One region of the Saccharothrix australiensis genome, then DNA from elsewhere that is predicted to be linked to it. Evidence: riboswitches for the same ligand, from Rfam matches in the RefSeq annotation. Region 1 holds a riboswitch; each other region holds the start of a gene.

Region 1 (7,023 bases):
GCCACCTGCGCGCGTTCCGGGCCGCCGCCGACCGCGTCGTGGGGCTGGTCGACCAGGTCGTCCCGCACCGGGCGGGCGCGGACGAGGTCGCGCGTGAAGTCGCCGCGCTTTCCGTAACGCTGCACACACTGCTGGTGAAGACGGGCCTCCGCGACGTCGCAGGTGGTCGGGTTTCGCCCAGGTGAAGCCGTGTCCGCATTGTGATCCGGTGGTACCCGGTGGTTGCGCACAGAGCCCGCTTGGCGGGTAGCGTCGAAACTGGAGATGGGAGATCCTCGTTCGGAACGGGGACGCCAGAATTTCAGCGCGCTGAGGGAGGCGAGACCCGATGAGCGAGATGCGCGTCGTGGGCGTGCGGGTGGAACTGCCCGCCAACCAGCCGATCCTGCTGCTGCGCGAAACCGAGGGGGAGCGCTACCTGCCGATCTGGATCGGGTCGGTCGAGGCCACCGCCATCGCCCTGGAGCAACAAGGCGTCCGGCCCGCGCGGCCGTTGACCCACGACCTGCTCAAGGACGTGATCGGGGCGTTGGGGCGGCAGCTGGAGCAGGTCCGGATCACGGACCTCCAGGAGGGCACCTACTTCGCCGAGCTCGTGTTCGACGGTGACGTCCGGGTGTCGGCCAGGCCCAGCGACTCGGTCGCGCTGGCCCTGCGGATCGGGGTGCCGATCCACGCCGAGGAAGCCGTGCTGGCGGAAGCCGGCCTGATCATCCCGGACGAGCAGGAGGACGAGGTCGAGAAGTTCCGCGAGTTCCTCGACTCGGTGTCGCCGGAGGACTTCCGCGGCGCGGACACGTGAGGCCGGGGCTGCCGGGCTCGGCCGCGTGAGGTCGGTATCGCGGCCCGGTGAGGGTTCGGTGCGGCAGGGTGTCGAAGCGTAAAAGCGTCCTCGCCGGACGGGCAGGCCATACGGGGAGAACACGGAGCCGGAGGTCTGCGCGGGCGGCGCGCGGCGCGCCGAGGGCGTGTTGCCGGCGGGGCGCCTGGCGCGGCAGTGGTGTGGGTGGGTGACGGAGCGGGGACCACGGGGTGCCGGTCCATCCGCGAAGTGGAGCGGCCCCCCGTGGCGTGTGCGGTGCGTTGTGGATCAGCCCCGCGTGCCACCCCCCGGTGTCACACCTCTGGATTACACAACGTCAGTGGTGTTGCGCTAAACGATCACTAAACGTCACCCGAATGGCTTACATCGGCCGACTCTCTCAACCTCAGGTTGAGGTTGAGGTGCGACACGCTCAGCGCGTCGCGTTGACCTGCCCCCTAGGCGGTCTTACCGTCGAACTCAGGTGAATTGCCACGGTGTGATTCGAGCACCGCTGGCGGCTTCACGTTGGTCGCCGGCTGTGCAGCCGGACCGAGGGGAGGCAGGCGTGGTCGAGGAAGCGCCCATCCGGGCCGGGACCGGCGAACAGGGTGAGCTGTTCCCGGACTCCTCGCTGCCGGACGAACTCGTCGGCTACCGGGGGCCCGCCGCGTGCCAGATCGCCGGCATCACCTACCGCCAGCTCGACTACTGGGCCCGCACCGGACTGGTCAACCCGACCATAAGGAGCGCGCACGGGTCCGGCAGCCAGCGGCTGTACTCGTTCAAGGACATCCTCGTCCTGAAGGTCGTCAAGCGGTTGCTGGACACCGGGGTCTCGTTGCAGAACATCCGGGTCGCCGTCGACCACCTGCGGCGGCGCGGGGTGCAGGACCTGGCGCGCATCACGTTGTTCAGCGACGGCACGACGGTCTACGAGTGCACCTCGCCGGAGGAGGTCGTCGACCTGTTGCAGGGCGGGCAGGGGGTGTTCGGGATCGCGGTCAGCGGCGCCATGCGGGAGATCAGCGGCACGATCCACGAGTTCCCCGCCGAGCGCGCGGACGGCCTGGAGGTCGACGAGGCGCCCAACGACGAGCTGTCGCGGCGGCGGCGCACCAGGGCCATCGGGTGACGCGCCCGCCTGAGATCCGCGTCGCCTCCGCGGCTTCGCGGTCCGGCCCGCCGGGTACCATTCGCGGGTAGTCGCTTTATCCCGTGCGGGAGAGTCCGAGTCCGTCTCGGCGCCGAAGGAGCAAATCCTCCCCGGAACCTCTCAGGCGCAAGGACCGCGCGGGTGAGACGCCTCTGGAAAGCGGGTCGGGCCACCGACCCCGCCGACGGTGCAAGCCCGCACGCCGGGTGAAGCTCTCAGGCGCCCGGTTCGGGCGGAAGACAGAGGGGGAGGGCAACGGCACCAGTGTTTCCGCAGAAGGAAACGGCCCGGCCCCGGAGGCGTATCAATGACGCAGGACCGCATCCCCCTCGCTGCTCTTGAGCACGGCACGCCGTTCGCCGACCGCCACGTCGGTCCCCGACCCGCCGAGTTGGCGCGGATCCTCGACGTCATCGGCGTCGGGTCGTTGGAGGAGTTGGCGCAGCGCGCCGTGCCGGAGTCGATCCGCGAGCGGGACCTGGTGCTGGGCCTGCCCGCGCCGGCCACCGAGACCGAGGCGCTGGCCGAGCTGCGCGCGCTGGCGTCCCGCAACCGCCCGCTCAAGCAGATGATCGGCCTGGGCTACCACGGCACCGTCACGCCGCCGGTGATCCGCCGCAACGTGCTGGAGAACCCGGCCTGGTACACGGCGTACACGCCGTACCAGCCGGAGATCTCGCAGGGGCGGCTGGAGGCGTTGCTGAACTTCCAGACCGCGGTGGCCGACCTGACGGGCCTGCCGCTGGCCAACGCGTCCATGCTGGACGAGTCGACGGCCGCCGCCGAGGCGATGACGCTGGTCCGCCGGGCGGGCAGGCACAGGTCGAACCGGTTCGTGGTGGACGTCGACACGCTGCCGCAGACGCTGGCCGTGATCGGGACCCGCGCCGAGCCGCTGGGCATCGAGGTGGTCACCGCCGACCTGTCGCAGGGCCTGGAGGGGCTGGGGCTGGGCGGCGACTTCTTCGGCGTCCTGCTGTCCTACCCCGGCGCGTCCGGCGTGGTCCGGGACCAGGCGGCGCTGGTCGAGGAGATCCACGCGGCCGGCGCGCAGGTCGTCGTCGCGGCGGACCTGCTGGCGTTGACGCTGCTGCGCCCGCCCGGCGAGATCGGCGCGGACGTCGTGGTGGGCACGAGCCAGCGGTTCGGCGTGCCGATGGGGTTCGGCGGGCCGCACGCCGGGTACATGGCGGTGCGGCAGGGGCTGGAGCGGCAGCTGCCGGGCAGGCTCGTCGGCGTGTCGGTGGACGCGGACGGCTCGCCCGCCTACCGGCTCGCGTTGCAGACGCGTGAGCAGCACATCCGCCGGGAGAAGGCGACCAGCAACATCTGCACCGCCCAGGTGCTGCTCGCGGTGATGGCGTCGATGTACGCGGTGTACCACGGGCCGGAGGGGCTGGCGGCGATCGCGACCCGCGCGCACCGCATGGCGACCGTGCTGGCCGCCGGGCTGTGCGAGGGCGGCGTCGAGGTCGTGCACGGCGACTTCTTCGACACCGTGCGGGCACGGGTCGAGGGCCGGGCCGCCGAGGTCGTGGCCGCCGCCCGCGACCTGGGCGTGAACCTGTGGCAGGTGGACGCGGACGTCGTCTCGATCGCGTGCGACGAGACCACGACGCGCGACGACCTGTCGGCGGTGTGGAAGGCGTTCGGGGTGACGGTGTCCGACGTCGACGGGCTGGACGCCGACACGGCCGACGGCATCCCGGCGGACCTGCGCCGCACCTCGGACTACCTGACCCACCCGGTGTTCCACGCGCACCGCTCCGAGACGGCCCTGCTGCGCTACCTGCGGGCGCTGTCGGACAAGGACGTGGCGCTGGACCGCAGCATGATCCCGCTCGGCTCGTGCACCATGAAGCTCAACGCCACGGCCGAGATGGAGCCGGTGACGTGGCCGGAGTTCGCCGAGCTGCACCCGTTCGCGCCCGCCGAGGACGCGGCCGGCCTGCTGTCGCTGGTGCGGGACCTGGAGGCGTGGCTGGCCGAGGTCACCGGGTACGACGCGGTGTCGTTGCAGCCCAACGCGGGCAGCCAGGGCGAGTTCGCGGGCCTGCTGGCGATCCGCGCCTACCACCGGTCGCGGGGCGAGGCGCACCGCGACGTGTGCCTGATCCCGTCGTCCGCGCACGGCACGAACGCCGCGTCGGCGGTGATGGCGGGCATGAAGGTCGTCGTGGTGAAGTGCGACGACCGGGGCAACGTCGACCTGGACCACCTGCGCGAGACGGTCGGGGCGCACCGCGACGACCTCGCCGCGATCATGATCACCTACCCGTCGACGCACGGCGTGTACGAGGACACCGTGCGCGAGGTGTGCGGGCTGGTGCACGACGCGGGCGGCCAGGTGTACGTGGACGGCGCGAACCTCAACGCGCTGATCGGCCTCGCCCGATACGGCAAGTTCGGCTCGGACGTGTCGCACCTGAACCTGCACAAGACGTTCTGCATCCCGCACGGCGGCGGCGGCCCCGGTGTCGGCCCGATCGGCGTGCGCGCGCACCTCGCGCCGTTCCTGCCCAACCACCCGCTCCAGCCGTCGGCGGGCCCGGCGACCGGGGTCGGCCCGATCAGCGCCGCGCCGTGGGGTTCGGCGTCGATCCTGCCGATCTCGTGGGCCTACGTGCGGATGATGGGCGGCGACGGCCTGCGCCGGGCGACGCTGACGGCGGTGGCGGCGGCGAACTACGTGGCGCGGCGGCTGGACGAGCACTTCCCGGTCCTCTACACCGGCGAGGGCGGGTTCGTGGCCCACGAGTGCATCCTGGACCTGCGGGCCATCACCAAGGCGACCGGCGTGACCGTGGACGACGTGGCCAAGCGGCTCGCCGACTACGGCCTGCACGCGCCGACCATGTCGTTCCCGGTGGCGGGCACGCTGATGGTCGAGCCGACGGAGAGCGAGGACCTCGCCGAGATCGACCGGTTCATCGACGCGATGATCGCGATCAAGGGCGAGATCGACCGGGTCGGGTCGGGCGAGTGGCCGGTGGACGACAACCCGCTGCGCAACGCGCCGCACACGGCCGCGTCGGTGACCGGCGAGTGGGACCACCCGTACAGCCGGGAGGTCGCGGTGTTCCCGGCGGGGACGTCCGCGCCGAAGGTCTGGCCGCCGGTGCGGCGCATCGACGGCGCCAAGGGCGACCGGAACCTGGTGTGCTCGTGCCCGCCGGTGTCCGCCTTCGGGAGCTGAGCCGTTCGCGGTGCGCCGGGGACGTCGCCCGCGGGTGGCGTCCCCAGCACGCGGGCGCGGTCGGCTACGGGCGGTGTTCCAGGCACAGGGCGAGGGTCTGCCGGGAGAGGTCGGCCTCGCGGGTGAACGCGTCGGGGGCCTCGTCGGCGAGCGCGGTGAGCAGGTCGACGGATTCGCGGGCCGCCGCGCACGCCTCGTCCCACTCGGCGCCGCGGGCGATCCGCACCGCCGCGTAGATGCGCAGGCACTGCGCCAGCGACGACCGCACGCGCAGGTCCGCGTCGCCGAGCCCGCGGAACAGGGCCAGCCCCTCGGCGGTGTGCTCCAGCGCGGCCGGTGAGCGCAGCCTGCCCGCCAGCGAACCCGCGCGGGTCAGCGCCGTGGCGAGGTGGAAGGTGAGCGCGTCCGCCATCCGCGGGCTGACCGGTACGGCCCGCCCGGCGAGCAGGACGCGGTGGCGGCGGGCTTCCTCCAGGTAGACGTCGCGCGCGCCGGCCAGGTCGCCGGCCGCCACCAGCTCGTCGGCGTGCCGGTCCAGCAGCGCGGCGGCCAGGTCGACCGCGCCGACGCCGCTGACCTCGAACGCCGGGATGTCCAGCTCCCGCGCCGCGCCGACCACCGGGTGCCGGTCGGGCGGCGGTGGCGGTGGCGGCGCGCCGGCCAGGCGCCGCCGGGCGTCCTCGTGGCCCGCGGCGGCGGCCCGCCGGTACCAGTGGCGGGCCCGCTCCCCGTCGCCCCGGCGGGCGAGGAGGTCGCCGAGCAGCACCGCCGCGTCGAGGTGGCCGAACTCGGCGGCCCTGGTCAGGTGCGGTTCGGCCCGGTCGGGGGTGCCCTGGTCGAGGAGGAGGGCGCCGAGGCCGTGGTCGCCCGCGACGTCGCCCGTCGCGGCGACGGCCTCGAACCAGCCCTGTGCGGCGACGTCGTCGCCCCCGGCGGCGAGGAGCCGGGCGAGCCGGACCATCGCGTCGGGCGCGCCGGCCAGCGCGCCGCGGTGGTACCAGTCCTTCGCCTCGGCGAGCCTGCCCTGCTCCTCGCACAGCGCGCCGAGGAGGAGCAGCGCGGACGTGACGCCGCGGTCGACGGCGGCGCGCCACCAGCGCTCGGCGGCGGCGGGCGGGCCGAGGTGCCCCAGGTTGACCATGGCGTAGGCGTGGCCGGCGCGGGCGGCCCGCAGGTAGTGGCGGCGGGCCCGGCGCGGCCGGCCGGCCCGCGCGGCCCGGACACCGCGGTTGAACAGGGCGTCGGTGTCGGGTGAGCGGCCGTCGCGCGGCCGCCACCGCCGGGCGTCCGGTCGCAGCGCCGCCAGCGCGGCCACGGCGGACAGCAGTCGCCGCTCGTGCGGCAGCGGGTTGACCGCCGAGAGCCGCCGGTAGCCGCGGATGGCCTCGTCGAGGGCGTGCTCGGCGGCGTCGCCGGTCGTCAGCCCGCCGAGGGTGACCAGCGCGTCGGCGAGCGACGGCAGGTGCGCGCGGGGGTGCTCGGCGGCCAGTTCGCGCCACCGGTCGACCGCCTCCGCCGCCGTGACCGGGTCGCGGGTCAGCCCGCCCAGGGCCGCCAGGGACCGGGCCAGCAGGGGGCGGTGCGCGCGGGAGTTGCGCCGGACCAGGTCGCGGGCGAGCCCGACCGCCGTGCGGGCCGCGTCGACCGCCTCCGCCGAACCGCCGGCCGAACCGCCGGCCCAACCGATGCCCGCCCTGCTGCCCGGTCCGCCGGCCGGACCGCTGTCGGGTCCGCCGGCCGGACCGCTGTCCGACGCGGTCTCCGCGAGGCCGGTGAGCGCGGCGGCCAGGGCGGGCCGCTCACCCGCCGCCGCGAACAGCGCGACCGCCTCCCGCAGGTGCGCGGTCGCCTCCTCCGCCCGGCCCACCT
Region 2 (7,023 bases), 1.0 Mb from region 1:
GCTGGAACTCGTGGCGCGGCCCGACGAGATCGACGAGCAGCAGCTGGAACGGGCGCTCGGCCAGTTCATGGCCCGGCACCTCGGCGCCGGGATGCGGCCGGACGTCGAGATGTTCGGCGACCTGTTCGCGCTCGTCTACCGGTACGGGTTGAGCATCCCGCCGGAGATCGCCGCCGTCTTCCGCGCGCTGGCCACGGCGGAGGGCACGCTGGGCGCGCTGTCGCCGGGGTTCAACATCGTGGTCGAGTCGCGGGCGTTCGCGGAGAAGCAGTTCAGCGAGCGCCTGACGCCGGAGTCGGTGCGCCGCACCCTCACCGAGGAGCTGTACTCGGTGCTGCCGATGCTCAGGCGGTTGCCGCGCCGGGCCGAGCGCATCTCCAGCGCCCTGGAGCAGGGCCGGCTGGGCCTGAACCTGAGGCTGTTCGCGGACGAGCGCGACCGCTCCTTCGTGGTCGGCATCCTGCACCAGGTCATGCTGACCGTGCTGGGCGCGACGGCCGGCCTGATGGCCGTGCTGCTGCTCGCGGCGGACGGCGGGCCGCAGGTCGCGCCGGACATCACGCTGTACCAGGTGTTCGGCTACCACCTGCTGGTGATCAGCGTGCTGCTGGGCCTGCGGGTGGTCGTCACCGTCTTCCGGCCGCGCGCCGGCACGTAGGCTGTGCGCATGAGCATCCACGACATCGCCGTCCGCACCCTGGCCGGCGCGCCGAGCAGCCTGGGACCGTTGCGCGGTAAGGCTTTGCTGGTGGTCAACGTGGCGTCCCGGTGCGGCCTCACGCCGCAGTACGCCGGCCTGGAGCGGCTCCAGGAGCGCTTCGGCGCGGCGGGTTTCTCGGTGGTCGGCTTCCCCTGCAACCAGTTCGCCGGCCAGGAGCCCGGCACCGCGGAGGAGATCGCGACCTTCTGCTCCACGACCTACGGCGTGACGTTCCCGATGTTCGAGAAGATCGAGGTCAACGGCCCCGGCCGCCACCCGCTGTACGCCGAGCTGACCGCGCACCCGGACGCCGACGGCGAGGCGGGCGACGTGAAGTGGAACTTCGAGAAGTTCCTGGTGTCCGGGGACGGCGAGGTGGTGGCCCGCTTCCGGCCGACTACGGACCCGGAGGACGAGGCCGTCATCGAGGCGATCGAGCGGGTGCTGTGTTGAATTTGCCGCTGTGTTGGATTGCCGCGACTTCGTCGCGGCGGCTCGGCCGCCATTTTGTCGGGCCGTCGCGCCTGATTTCCCGCCGATCGAAGAGCGTGATCGGCGGGAAATGAGGCGCGACAACCCGACGCGGCCTCGCGGCGCGGGAACAGGTAGGGGGTGAGGGCCGCGACTGGTCTTGCGGGGGGCGGAGGGCGCGGGTGGAGAGGCGGCTGGGAGGCGGTTGTGCGAGGTCCCGGAGCGCGGCAGGGTGTGGTCATGCTTGAAGACTTGGAGCCGTTCCTCGGCCGGTGGGTGCTCGACCCTGCCCGTACCGCCTACTCCGGCGGGGTGCCGCCCAAGGAGGGGCACTACGAGCTGCGGCTCGACGGTGACGAGCTGGTGGCCGTGATCGACGGCGTCGGCGGCACCGACGAGCCGATCCACATCGAGTACCGGCTGAGCCTCACCGGCGACACCGCGCTGGAGGGCACGTACGACCGCGTCCGGACGATCGTCGAGCCGAACGCGCTGTGCACCGTCCTGTTCGACGGGGAGAACGAGGCAGCCAGGGCCTGGCGCATCCTCGGCTCACCCGACGAGATGACGATCGTCCAGTCCGCACCCGACGTCGAGGGCGTGTGGCGCGACGACGTCTCGGTGTACCGCAGGGCTTAGCCCAACCACTCCCGCACCTCAGACCAAGTCGCCGCACTCACCCCCGACTCGCTCCCGCACCGCGCGAGGCCGCCGTCGGGTTGTCGCGCCTCATTTCCCGCCGATCACGCTTTTGGATCGGCGGGAAATCAGGCGCGACGGCCCGACCACAGGGCGGCCGAGCCGCCGAGGCGAAGCCGAGGCAAATCAAACACAGCTCTAGTCACTGTCTCACCGCCCCCGCCTCACCCCTACTGCCTTGCCCCTCCCCCTACTCCCTCGCCACTCCCCCTCAGCACTCGATCACGTTCACCGCAAGACCGCCGCGTGCCGTCTCCTTGTACTTGACCTTCATGTCCTTGCCGGTCTCCCGCATGGTCTTGATGACCTTGTCCAGGGACACGAAGTGGGAGCCGTCACCGCGCAGCGCCATCCGGGCCGCGGTGATGGCCTTGATCGACGCCAGCGCGTTCCGCTCGATGCACGGGATCTGCACGAGCCCGCCGATCGGGTCGCACGTCAGCCCGAGGTTGTGCTCCATCGCGATCTCGGCGGCGTTCTCGACCTGTTCCGGCGAGCCGCCCAGCACCTCGGCCAGGCCGCCGGCCGCCATCGAGCACGCCGAACCCACCTCGCCCTGGCACCCGACCTCCGCGCCGGAGATCGACGCGTTCTCCTTGAACAGCACGCCGACCGCGCCCGCGGTCAGCAGGAACCGCACCACGCCCTCGTCCGACGCGCCCGGCACGAACCGGGTGTAGTAGTGCAGCACCGCCGGGACGATGCCGGCCGCGCCGTTCGTCGGCGCGGTCACGACCCGGCCGCCCGCGGCGTTCTCCTCGTTGACCGCCAGCGCGAACAGCGTCACCCAGTCCATGACGCGCAGCGGGTCGGTGGCGTAGTGCTCGGACGCCAGCCGCTGCCGCATCTCGGCCGCCCGCCGCCGCACCTTCAGACCGCCCGGCAGCACACCGGTCTGCGAGCAGCCGCGGTCGACGCACTCCTGCATCACCGCCCAGATGTGCAGCAGCCCGGACCGCACCTCCGCCTCGGACCGCCACGACGTCTCGTTGGCCAGCATGACCTCGCTGATGGACAGCCCGGTCTCGCGGGTGCGCGCCAGCAGCTCGTCACCGGTCTTGAACGGGTGCGCGACCCTGGTCTCGTCCGCTTTGATCCGGTCCGCGCCGGTCGCCGTCTCGTCCACCACGAACCCGCCGCCGACCGAGTAGTACACGGCCTCGTCGACCACCTCGTCGCCCCGGTAGGCGGCGAAGCTCATGCCGTTGGGGTGCAGCGGGAGCGACTTGCGGCGGTGCATCACCAGGTCGGTGTCCTCGGTGAACGGGATCTCCCGCACGCCGCCCAGCAGCAGCCGGCTCGTCGCGCGGATCTCGGCCACGCGCGTGTCGGCGACCGCCGGGTCGACGTCCTCCGGCCGGTGCCCCTCCAGGCCCAGCAGCACGGCCTTGGGGCTGCCGTGCCCGTGGCCCGTCGCGCCCAGCGAGCCGAACAGCTGGACGTGCACCCGGTCGACCTCCCGCACGCGATGGCCCAACCGCGCCACGAACATCGTCGCCGCGCGCATCGGGCCGACCGTGTGCGAGCTGGACGGCCCGATGCCGACGGAGAACAGGTCGAAGACGCTGATGGCCACGGCGCTCAGTCCCCGGTCAGTTCCGCGTACTTCGCGGCGGTCAGCAGGCCGGAGGCGTCCTCCACGGCGACCTTGAACAGCCAGCCACCGCCGTACGGGTCGTTGTTGATCAGCGACGGGTCGTCGACGGCGGCCGTGTTGACCTCCACGACCTCGCCGCTGACCGGCGCGTACAGGTCGCTCACCGACTTGGTCGACTCCAGCTCGCCGCACACGTCGCCGGACTTCACGCGGTCGCCGACGGCGGGCAGCTGCACGAAGACGATGTCGCCGAGGGATTCCGCCGCGTAGGACGTGATGCCGATCGCCACGGGGTCCTGGGTACCCGGCGCCCAGTCGACCCACTCGTGCTCGGGGGTGTACAGCAGGTTGTCCGGAAGGTTCACGTCGTCAGCTCCTCGGTCCACGCGGTCCAGGTCCCCCTCTCTGTCCTGGGACCTGAGAGCTTCGCCGGCGTCACGACGGTCGTGCCGTCGATCGGTCCGGCTTGCACCGTGGGTGCGCGCGAGCACGCTTTCCAGAGTCGCCTCGCCCGAGCGGTTCTCGTTGCCTGAGAGTGTGCGGGGTGCTTGCTCCTTCGGCGCTCCAACGACGCTGGAGGCTCTCCCGCCCGGGTTCCGGTGCCGCACGGGGCACCGCGGCCGATGTTGAGTTGGGCGAACGCGAGCACGCTAAGTCCCCGGCACGACGGGTGTCAACGCGCGCCCGGACGGTCGCCGCGGACAGGTCCGGTTGTCCGTTCGGGTGGGGCCCGGTTGTCCGTTCGGGCAGCACCGGTTGTGCCGGCGGCACAACCGCGCGGGTGGCGGTTCGTACCGCCCGCACGATGACAGCCGGATGGCGGTACCGGACCTTTGGGCGTAACAACGGCTGAAGGAGCCCCACCGTGCGGATCTCAGTACCTCGCGAGATCAAGAACCACGAATACCGCGTCGCGCTGACCCCGGCGGGCGCCCACGAGCTGACCCAGCGCGGCCACGACGTGTACGTCGAGGCGGGCGCGGGTCTCGGGTCGGCCATCACCGACGACGAGTACCTGGCCGCCGGCGCGAAGGTCCTGGCCACCGCCGAGGAGGTGTGGGGCGAGGGCGACCTGGTGCTCAAGGTCAAGGAGCCGATCGCGCGCGAGTACCCGCTGCTGCGCAAGGGCCAGACCCTGTTCACCTACCTGCACCTGGCCGCCGACCAGCCGTTGACGCAGGCGCTGCTCGACTCGGGCACCACCGCGATCGCCTACGAGACCGTGCAGGCGCCGAGCGGCGCGCTGCCGCTGCTGGCCCCGATGTCCGAGGTCGCGGGCAGGCTCGCGCCCCAGGTCGGCGCGTTCTCGCTGATGAAGCCGTCCGGCGGCCGGGGCGTGCTGCCCGGCGGCGTGCCCGGCGTGCACCCGGCGCGGGTGGTCGTGATCGGCGGCGGCGTCGCGGGCCTGAACGCGGCCACCATCGCCGCCGGCCTGGGCGCGGACGTCGAGATCCTGGACACCAACGTCGACCGGCTGCGCCACATCGACGCCCTCTACCGGGGGCAGCTGCGCACCGTCACGTCCAACCGCTTCTCGGTCGAGCAGGCCGTGCGCGAGGCCGACCTGGTCATCGGCGCGGTGCTGGTGCCCGGCGCGAAGGCGCCCAAGCTGGTCAGCAACGAGCTGGTGGCGCGGATGAAGCCCGGTTCGGTGCTGGTGGACATCGCGATCGACCAGGGCGGCTGCTTCGCCGACTCCCGACCGACCACGCACGCCGACCCGACCTACCAGGTGCACGAGTCGGTCTTCTACTGCGTCGCGAACATGCCGGGCGCGGTGCCGCGCACGTCCACCTACGCGTTGACGAACGTGACCCTGCCCTACGCCGTGGCGCTGGCCGACAAGGGCTGGGAGGCGGCGCTGCGCGCGGACAAGTCGCTCGCGCTGGGCCTGAACGTCCACGACGGCCTGCTGACCAACCAGCCGGTCGCGGAGGCGCACGGCCTCGCGCACACCCCGATCGACCTCTGAGATCGGACCTCGGGAGGGGCGTCCACCACGGTGGGCGCCCCTTCGCGCACGTCCGGGCCGGGCCGACGCCGGTCCGCCGGCCACTTCGGACCGGGTGGGACCGGTGCGGAGCAGGTCGGGACCAGGCCCCGGACGCAGAAAGGCGGCCCGCTCAACCAGCCTGGGGGTCACTGGGAGCGGGCCGCACCGCCAATCCTAGCCGGGAACGGGGTGCCGTGCCCAGCCGCCCCGCCCATCTGACTCACATTTCTCCACCTTGCGGACCACCGTGCGTGTCCCGCCTCAAGCAAACGAGTGAATTCGTCGCGTAACGGGTAAGTCACGACCCCCGGTCGGCCGATGGACAAGGCGGACGGACACCACGGCGCCGCGGGTCCGCCCACACCGCGTGGCGTTGCCCACGCGCCGCCGCGACCCTCCGATCGGAGCGCACATGGCTGAACCGCAGGGGTGGATCGACTGTCACGACCCGTTCGGGCGGGACCGGTCGATGACGGTGCTGGTCGAGGAGGACCGGGTGCTGCTGGTCTCGCCACCCGGCGAGTCGGCTGTGATGTCCGTCACGCAGACCCGCAGGCTGCACCGCCTGCTGGACCAAGCCGCCGACAGGATGTGACGTGGACGAGACCCTGCGCGCCGCGGTGCTGCACCGGCTCACCCAACTGGAGGAGGTGGCCGAACGGGGCGCGGCCGAGGCGCTGGTGCCGCTGGCCCGCGCGGAGATCAACCGGCTCGCCGACGGCTGGCGGCTGCTGCTCACCGTGCACCAGCCCGACCCCGACGGCCGCTGCGGCGCCTGCCCCGGCGTGCTGCGGCACAAGAAGTGGCCCTGCCAGGTGTGGACGATGGCGCACCAGCACCTCATCGGCGAAGGGCTGCCGCACCGCGAGCGGCGGCGTCCGCTGCGCAGCCCGTTCTCCCGCGCGCGCGACGCGGAGACGACCACCGAGCTGCCGCCGGTGGCCTCGAAACCACGGCACGCCCTACCCGACTGACCCTCCTAAGGCAGGATGGCTCCCGAAGAACATTCGGGAGGGACGCGTGCACGACGGCAGTGGCCGCATCGTGGTGCAGAACTTGACCAAGCAGTTCGGTCCGGTCGCAGCGGTGCAGAATCTCAGCTTCACGGTGGAACCGGGGTCGGTGACCGGCTTCCTCGGCCCCAACGGCGCGGGCAAGACGACGACGCTGCGCATGTTGCTCGGCCTGGTGACGCCCACGGCCGGCATCGGCCTGATCAACGGCAGGCCGTTCCACCAGCTCGGCAACCCGGCGCGGGTGGTCGGCGCGGTGCTGGAGGCGCAGGGCTTCCACCCCAAGCGCTCGGCGCGCAACCACCTCCGGGTGTACGCGGCGGCCATCGGCGTGCCGGACGCGCGGGCCGACCAGGTGCTGCACCTGGTCGGGCTGGGCGCGGCGGGCGACCGCCGGACGGGCGGGTTCTCGCTGGGCATGAAGCAGCGCCTGGCGCTCGCCACCGCCCTGCTCGGCGACCCGCAGGTGCTGGTGCTGGACGAGCCGTCGAACGGCCTGGACCCCGAGGGCATCGCGTGGCTGCGGACGTTCCTCCAGTCCTACGCGCGC
Region 3 (7,023 bases), 290 kb from region 1:
ACGCGCCGCCGTCGGAACCCATCGGCACCCGCGACATGGACTCCACGCCGCCCGCCACCACGAGGTCCTCGAACCCGGACGCCACCTTGGCCGCCGCGAGGTTCACCGCCTCCAGCCCGGACGCGCAGAAGCGGTTCAGCTGCACGCCCGCCGGCCGCAGGTCCCACCCGGCGGCCAGGACGGCGGTGCGGGCGATGTCCGCGCCCTGCTCGCCGACCGGCGACACCACGCCGAACACCACGTCGTCCACGGCCGAGGTGTCCAGGTCGTTGCGCGCCGCCAGCGCCGCGAGCACCCCGGAGGCCAGGGTGATCGGCTTGACGCCGTGCAGCGCGCCGCGCTTACCCCTGCCGCGCGGTGTGCGCACCGCGTCGAAGATCAAGGCATCGCTCATGCCGCCACGGTAGGCGGCCGGCGGCCCCACGCCCATGACCGAGGCGACTGACTTATCAGCTCACCACGCGCCGCCCGGCCCGGTCCTTCGTCCGGGGGGCCGGGGCCCGCGGTGACATTCGCGCTCACGATCGGGGCGGCATCGTGGGTGTGGCGGTCATGGCGGGCCGGCCCCGCCGGTGGCACCGTCGACGGCATGCCCACTCGCCGTTCGCCCTGGATGACCGACGACCTGGACCAGCTGCGCGAGCTGGCCCGGACGTTCCTGCGCAAGGAGTCGGTGCCGCACCACGAGCGCTGGGCCGCCCAGCGGCACGTGGACCGGGACCTCTGGACCAAGGCGGGCGAGGTCGGCCTGCTGTGCCTGTCCGTGCCCGAGGAGTACGGCGGTGGCGGCGGCACCTTCGCGCACGAGGCCGTGCTGCTGGAGGAGCAGGCCCGCGCCGGCGACACCGCGTGGGGCAACAGCGTCCACAGCGGGATCGTCGCCCACTACGTCCTCGCCTACGGCACCGAACAGCAGAAGCGCCGCTGGCTGCCCAAGCTCGCCTCCGGCGAGTACGTGGGCGCGATCGCCATGTCCGAGCCGGGCGCGGGCTCCGACCTCCAGAACGTCACGACGCGCGCGCTCCGCGACGGCGACGAGTACGTGCTCACCGGGTCCAAGACGTTCATCACCAACGGCGCGCAGGCCGACCTGGTCGTCGTGGTCGCCAAGACCGACCCCGCCCAGGGCGCGGCCGGGATGTCGCTGCTGGTCGTGGAGACCGGGCACGCGCCCGGCTTCCGGCGCGGCCGGGTGCTGGACAAGGTCGGGCTCAAGGGCCAGGACACCGCCGAGCTGTTCTTCGACGACGTGCGGGTGCCCGCCGACAACCTGCTCGGCGGGGCCGAGGGGCAGGGCTTCGCGCAGCTCATGCGGCAGCTCCCGCAGGAACGGCTGATCATCGCGGTCGCGTCCGTCGCGGGCATCGAGGCGGCGGTCGACCTGACCGTCGACTACGTCAAGCAGCGCACCGCGTTCGGCCGGGAGCTGATCAAGTTCCAGAACACCCGGTTCAAGCTCGCCGAGTGCGCCACCGAGGCCCGCGTGACGCGGGCGTTCGTCGACGAGTGCGTCGAAGCCCACCTGGCGGGCCGGCTGGACGTCCCGACCGCGGCGATGGCCAAGTGGTGGGCCACCGACCGGCTGTGCGCGGTGGTGGACGAGTGCGTGCAGCTCTTCGGCGGCTACGGCTACATGACCGAGTACCCGATCGCGCGCGCGTGGGCGGACGCGCGCGTGCAGAAGATCTACGGCGGGACGAACGAGATCATGAAGGAAATCATCGCGAGGTCGCTCTAGTGGGCGGGCCGCTGGCGGGGCTGCGCGTGGTCGAGCTGGCGGGCCTCGCGCCCGCGCCGTTCGGCTGCATGGTGCTGGCCGACCTCGGCGCGTCGGTGGTCCGCGTCGACCGGGTGTCGGGCGGCGCGGCCGTGCCCGGCGACGTGCTGGGGCGCGGCCGGCGCTCGATCGGGCTCGACCTGCGGCGACCGGAGGGCGCGGACCTGCTGCTGCGCCTGGTCGAGCGGTCCGACGTGCTGGTGGAGGGCTTCCGGCCGGGCGTGGTGGAACGGCTGGGCGTCGGGCCCGCGCGGTGCCTGGCCCGCAACCCGCGCCTGGTCTACGGCCGGATGACCGGCTGGGGCCAGGACGGGCCGCTGGCCGGCCGCGCCGGGCACGACATCGACTACGTCGCCGTGGCGGGCGCGCTGGAGCCGATCGGCCGCGCGGGCGCGCCGCCCACCGTGCCGCTCAACCTCGTGGGCGACTTCGGCGGCGGCGGGCTGCTGCTCGCGGTGGGCGTGCTCGCGGCCCTGTATGAGCGGGAGCGGTCCGGGCGCGGCCAGGTGGTGGACGCGGGCATGGTGGACGGCGCGGCGCTGCTGACGACGTTCCTGCACGGCATGAAGGCCGCCGGGGCGTGGCCGGGCGGGCGTGGCGCGAACCTGCTCGACGGCGGCGCGCCGTTCTACGACGTGTACGAGGCGGCGGACGGCCGGTACGTGGCCGTCGGGGCGCTGGAGGACGGGTTCTACGCGGAGCTGCTGGCCGTGCTGGGGCTGGCCGGCCCGGACCTGCCGGACCGGCGCGACCCGGCGGGGTGGCCCGAGCTGCGCCGCCGGATCGCCGCGGCCGTGGCCACCCGGACGAGGGACGAGTGGGCGGCGCTGGCGGAGGGCACGGACGCGTGCCTGGCGCCGGTGCTGACGCCCGAGGAGGCCGCCGGTCACGCGCACAACGCGGCGCGCGGCACGTTCGTCGAGGTCGGGGGCGTGACGCAGCCCGCGCCCGCGCCGCGGTTCGACCGCACCCCGGCCGGGACGCCCACCGCGCCGCCGTCGGTCGGGCAGCACACGGCCGAGGTGCTGGCGGAGCTGGGGCTCGCCGGGCCGGAGGTCGAGGAGCTGCGCCGCGCGGGCGTCGTGGGGTGAGCGTCGTGGGGTGAGCGTGGTGGGGTGAGCGTCGTCGGGGGAGCGTCGTCGGGTGAGCGCGCCGCGCCGGCGTGGTCGGGGCAGGGGTCGGGGGCGCGGTGGCCGTGCCGCGCCCGCGTTGTCCGGGTGACGGCGAGGTGACCGGAAAATGGCCGCGTTAAATCGCCGGGGGCGCGCGGTGAATAAAGGGGACGGCCGGTGTCGACCCGATGACGCTCGGTGCGTGGGTCGGGCGCATGTGGGTGACCGGCGCGAGGTGCGGAGAAGTCGGACGATGTGGCGGAACCTCGGTGCTCGTGCGAGGGGGAGTGGGCGAGTGGCCCGTACCTTGGACATCGGCCGGGGCCCCCGAGTCCTTGATCGTCCGTTCGGGTGACTGAGCGCGCCGGCCGTGCGTGGCGCAGCGCTCGCCGCACCGCCCGACCGTGGGATCAGGGCGCGTCCTGCCGTCATCGTCCGGGTGAATGAGGGAGCATGGCACGTGACGCGGTGGGCACGACGCCCGCCGGCCGGGCACCTGTGAACGGACGGAGAGGGACTCGTGAACGTCAAGAAGGTGGTGACGCTGGCGGTCGTCGCGCTGCTGCTGTTCCTCCTGATCACCCAGCCCGACCAGTCCGCGGACGCGGTCAAGACCGCCATCGGCTGGCTCCGCCAGGGCGCGGAGGCGATCATCACGTTCGTCCGGAGCCTCTTCGGCTAGCGCGCCGCGCGGCCCCGCCGACCCGGTCACCATCGGTGACGATCGGCCGTCCGCGTTGGACCGTCCGGGTGGAAAGAGGGCTATAACGCGCTGGTAACAGGGTTTTTGACAATCCGGGGTCTAGCGGTTGTCGGTACCCGCTAATACGGTGCGCTGCATTGGCTGATCTTCGACCGACGAGGAGGCAGAATGGTCGAGGACTCCGGAGTCGACGAGCTGCTGCGGCAGTGGGCGGCTGAGCGCTCGGACGACGCCGAGCTGCAAGAGGTGAACCGGATCAAGGACGAGTGGCTGGCCGAGGCCCCGCCGCCCGCGCCGGGCATCCCCTCGCAGCGGGCGAACGGCGGGTCGCGCGGACTGGTTCGGGTCGAATCCGCTGACCCGGCGTACGTGGCGGCGATGCGGAAGCGGGCGCCCGAGGTGCCCGAGGTGCTGCTCGCGGCGGCCGCCAGCTACTGGCAGCTGGTGGGCGACCTGTCCGAGGCGGAGCTGTGGTGGGACGCGGGCATCAGCCCGCTCGACCAGCGCGCTCTCGACTACCGGGCGGCCGGGCTCACGCCCGCCGACCTGGGACGTCGGCTCGGGCCGATGACGGTGCTCCAGCACCTGCGTCGGGGCAGTGCGGCGGCCTGGTGCGTGGCCAGGTTGCAGCGGCAGCGCCGGGACGGCGTCGCCTAGGTCCGGGCGTCGCGCCGCTCGCGGCGCGACGTGCGCACGGAGACGTGGGCAGGACCAGCACCAGACCGGGAGGGCGGGCTCCTGTGCCGGGAGCCCCTTCCGACGGGTGACGGCCACCCGGCGCGCCACGAAGTACGCTGGGAGCCGTGTCCACCCCACCACTCCCGCGCGAGGCCCCGCCGGCAGGCCGGGACCCCGCCGGCGGTGAGCACGCGCCCAGGCCGGACCGCGCGGCCGACGCCCGCGCAGGCGACACCCGCGCCACCGGGACCCGCGCCACCCGCACCGGTGTCGCCGGGACCGGTGTCGCCGAGACCCTCGCGGCGCACACCAGCGCGGCCCGCGGCGGCGACGTCGGGACCGGTGACGTCGAGGCCGGTGACGTCGAGGCCGGTGACGTCGAGGCCGGTGACGTCGAGGCCGGTGACGTCGAGGCCCGCACCACCGCGCGCCGCCTCGGGACACCGCTGGCCATCGCGGTCGTGTGCCTGCTGTCGCTCGTCGTGTGCTGCGGCCTGGCCTACTGGCAGTGGGAGCGGTTCTCCGAGGCGGGCGGCACGTGGCAGAACCTCGGGTACGTCTTCCAGTGGCCGCTGTTCGGCCTGTTCCCCGCGTTCATGGTGTGGCGGATGCGCAGGCTCGCCGCCCGCCGCGACGCGGGCGACGCCGCGCCCGGACCCGCGCCGGCCGCCCCGGAACGGGTGATCACCGAGCGGGTGGTTACCGTGGACGCCGTCAGGACACCCGCGCACGACGACGAGGACGACGAGCTGGCGGCGTACAACCGCTACCTCCGGGAACTCCACGCGCGGGACCAGCGGTGAGCGAAGGCAGGTCGGTAGGGCGATGAGCGGTGCGTTGGGCCGGTTCCGGTTCATGGCTTACGTGGTCGGTGTCGGCCTGCTCGGGCTCGTGGTCGCCATGTTCGTCAAGTACCTCGGCGACAACCCCGGCATGATGGCGGTCGTCGGCCCCGTCCACGGGTTCCTCTACGCCATCTACCTGGTCCTCACCGTCGACCTGGCGCTCAAGGCGCGCTGGTCGCTCAAGGGCACCGCGCTGGTGCTGCTGGCGGGCACCATCCCGTTCGTGTCGTTCTACGCCGAGCGCAAGGTCGTCGAGAGCGTCCGGGCGGAACGCGCCCTGTGACCGGCTCCCGGTTGACCGCGCCCGCCGGGCCCGCCTAGCGTCTGGCGGTACCAACTGAACACGGCCGTCGATGTCGCGCGGGAGAGTCCCCACCAGGGGCGCCGAAGGAGCAACTCCTCCCCGGAATCTCTCAGGCACAGCTACCGCCCGACGAAGGCAACTCTGGAAAGCAGGCAGCACGCCTCGCCCACGGTGCAAGCCGCGCTACCGCGGCGAAGCTCTCAGGCCCATGACAGAGGGGGAGGCTCACTCAGGCGAGGAGTCTCCCGATGGACCGTGTCATCCTTCGTAGCGGCAGGCCGACCGACCAGGTCGGCGTCACTGCCGTGCCCGCCACCAGGGAGGACCCCGTGGAAACCCGCCGGACGCCGCTGCACGCCGAGCACGAGGCGCTGGGCGCCCAGTTCACCGACTTCGCGGGCTGGCGGATGCCGCTGCGCTACGACAGCGAACTCGCCGAGCACCACGCCGTGCGCACCTCGGCGGGCCTGTTCGACCTGACCCACATGGGCGAGATCGTGCTCACCGGGCCGGAGGCGGGCCGCGCGCTGGACCACGCGCTGGTCGGCCACGCGTCCGCGATCGGCGTCGGCCGCGCCCGCTACACCATGATCTGCGCGGCCGACGGCGGCGTGCTCGACGACCTGATCGTCTACCGCACCGGCGAGCAGGAGTACCTGGTCGTCGCGAACGCGTCGAACGCGGCGGCGGTGCACGAGGAGCTGGTCGCGCGGGCGAAGGGCTACGACGCCGCGGTCGAGGACCGCTCCGCCGACTACGCGCTGCTGGCCGTGCAGGGCCCGAAGGCGACCGCGATCCTGGCCGGCCTGACCGGCACCGACCTCGCGGCGGTGAAGTACTACGCGTCCTACCCGACCGAGGTGGCGGGCAGGCCCGCGCTGCTCGCCCGCACCGGCTACACCGGCGAGGACGGGTTCGAGCTGTTCCTCGCGCCCGCCGACGCGCCGCACGTGTGGGGCGCGCTGCTGGCCGCGGGCGCGCCGCACGACCTCAAGCCCGCCGGCCTCGGCTGCCGCGACACGCTGCGCCTGGAGGCCGGGATGCCGCTGTACGGCAACGAGCTGACCGCCGCGCGCACCCCGTACCACGCGAACCTGGGCCGGGTCGTGAAGCTGGACAAGCCCGAGGACTTCGTCGGCCGGGACGCCCTGGCGGCGGTCGCGGAGCAGGGCGTGGACGCCCGCCTGGTCGGCCTGAAGACGACGTCCCGCCGCGCGCCCCGGCACGGCTACGCGGTGCTGGACGCGGCGGGCGCGGTCATCGGGGAGGTGACCAGCGGCGCGCTGTCGCCGACGCTGGGCTACTCCGTGGCCCTGGCCTACGTGCCGCCCGCGCACGCCGAGCCCGGCACCGAGCTGGCCGTCGACATCCGGGGCAGGCAGGAGCCCGTGGAAGTCGTCGCGCTGCCGTTCTACAAGCGCAACTCGTAGGGAGACCACATGTCCGAGCACTTCAACACCTCCCTCGCGGAGTTCGACCCGGAGGTCGCCGAGGCCGTCGCCGCCGAGCTCGGCCGGCAGCAGGGCACCCTGGAGATGATCGCCTCCGAGAACTTCACCCCGGTGTCGGTGCTCCAGGCGCAGGGCTCGGTGCTGACCAACAAG

What was found. Region 1 has a riboswitch for glycine ahead of gcvP (aminomethyl-transferring glycine dehydrogenase). Riboswitches for the same ligand answer to the same signal wherever they lie in the genome.
Region 2: it holds a riboswitch for glycine, as region 1 does, so the genes downstream of both, gcvH (glycine cleavage system protein GcvH) here and gcvP (aminomethyl-transferring glycine dehydrogenase) in region 1, are expected to answer to the same signal.
Region 3: it holds a riboswitch for glycine, as region 1 does, so the genes downstream of both, gcvT (glycine cleavage system aminomethyltransferase GcvT) here and gcvP (aminomethyl-transferring glycine dehydrogenase) in region 1, are expected to answer to the same signal.

The regions. Positions count from the first base shown of each region.
Region 1 covers NZ_RBXO01000001.1:6,182,884-6,189,906, reverse strand. Annotated here, with positions in the region: gene ftsR (transcriptional regulator FtsR) at 1-185, shown strand, start outside; gene C8E97_RS26105 (bifunctional nuclease family protein) at 329-802, shown strand; gene C8E97_RS26100 (MerR family transcriptional regulator) at 1,371-1,937, shown strand; glycine riboswitch at 2,014-2,104, shown strand; gene gcvP (aminomethyl-transferring glycine dehydrogenase) at 2,266-5,154, shown strand; gene C8E97_RS26090 (hypothetical protein) at 5,219-7,023, opposite strand, start outside.
Region 2 covers NZ_RBXO01000001.1:7,181,321-7,188,343, forward strand. Annotated here, with positions in the region: gene C8E97_RS30515 (ABC1 kinase family protein) at 1-658, shown strand, start outside; gene C8E97_RS30520 (glutathione peroxidase) at 668-1,153, shown strand; gene C8E97_RS30525 (hypothetical protein) at 1,412-1,810, shown strand; gene C8E97_RS30530 (L-serine ammonia-lyase) at 2,082-3,446, opposite strand; gene gcvH (glycine cleavage system protein GcvH) at 3,452-3,832, opposite strand; glycine riboswitch at 3,974-4,065, opposite strand; gene ald (alanine dehydrogenase) at 4,333-5,439, shown strand; gene C8E97_RS30545 (hypothetical protein) at 5,873-6,055, shown strand; gene C8E97_RS30550 (hypothetical protein) at 6,057-6,434, shown strand; gene C8E97_RS30555 (ABC transporter ATP-binding protein) at 6,481-7,023, shown strand, end outside.
Region 3 covers NZ_RBXO01000001.1:6,469,228-6,476,250, reverse strand. Annotated here, with positions in the region: gene C8E97_RS27325 (acetyl-CoA C-acetyltransferase) at 1-394, opposite strand, end outside; gene C8E97_RS27320 (acyl-CoA dehydrogenase family protein) at 590-1,738, shown strand; gene C8E97_RS27315 (CaiB/BaiF CoA transferase family protein) at 1,738-2,868, shown strand; gene C8E97_RS34955 (hypothetical protein) at 3,410-3,571, shown strand; gene C8E97_RS27310 (helix-turn-helix transcriptional regulator) at 3,761-4,249, shown strand; gene C8E97_RS27305 (hypothetical protein) at 4,717-5,073, shown strand; gene C8E97_RS27300 (DUF3817 domain-containing protein) at 5,096-5,398, shown strand; glycine riboswitch at 5,467-5,554, shown strand; glycine riboswitch at 5,556-5,641, shown strand; gene gcvT (glycine cleavage system aminomethyltransferase GcvT) at 5,749-6,849, shown strand; gene glyA (serine hydroxymethyltransferase) at 6,859-7,023, shown strand, end outside.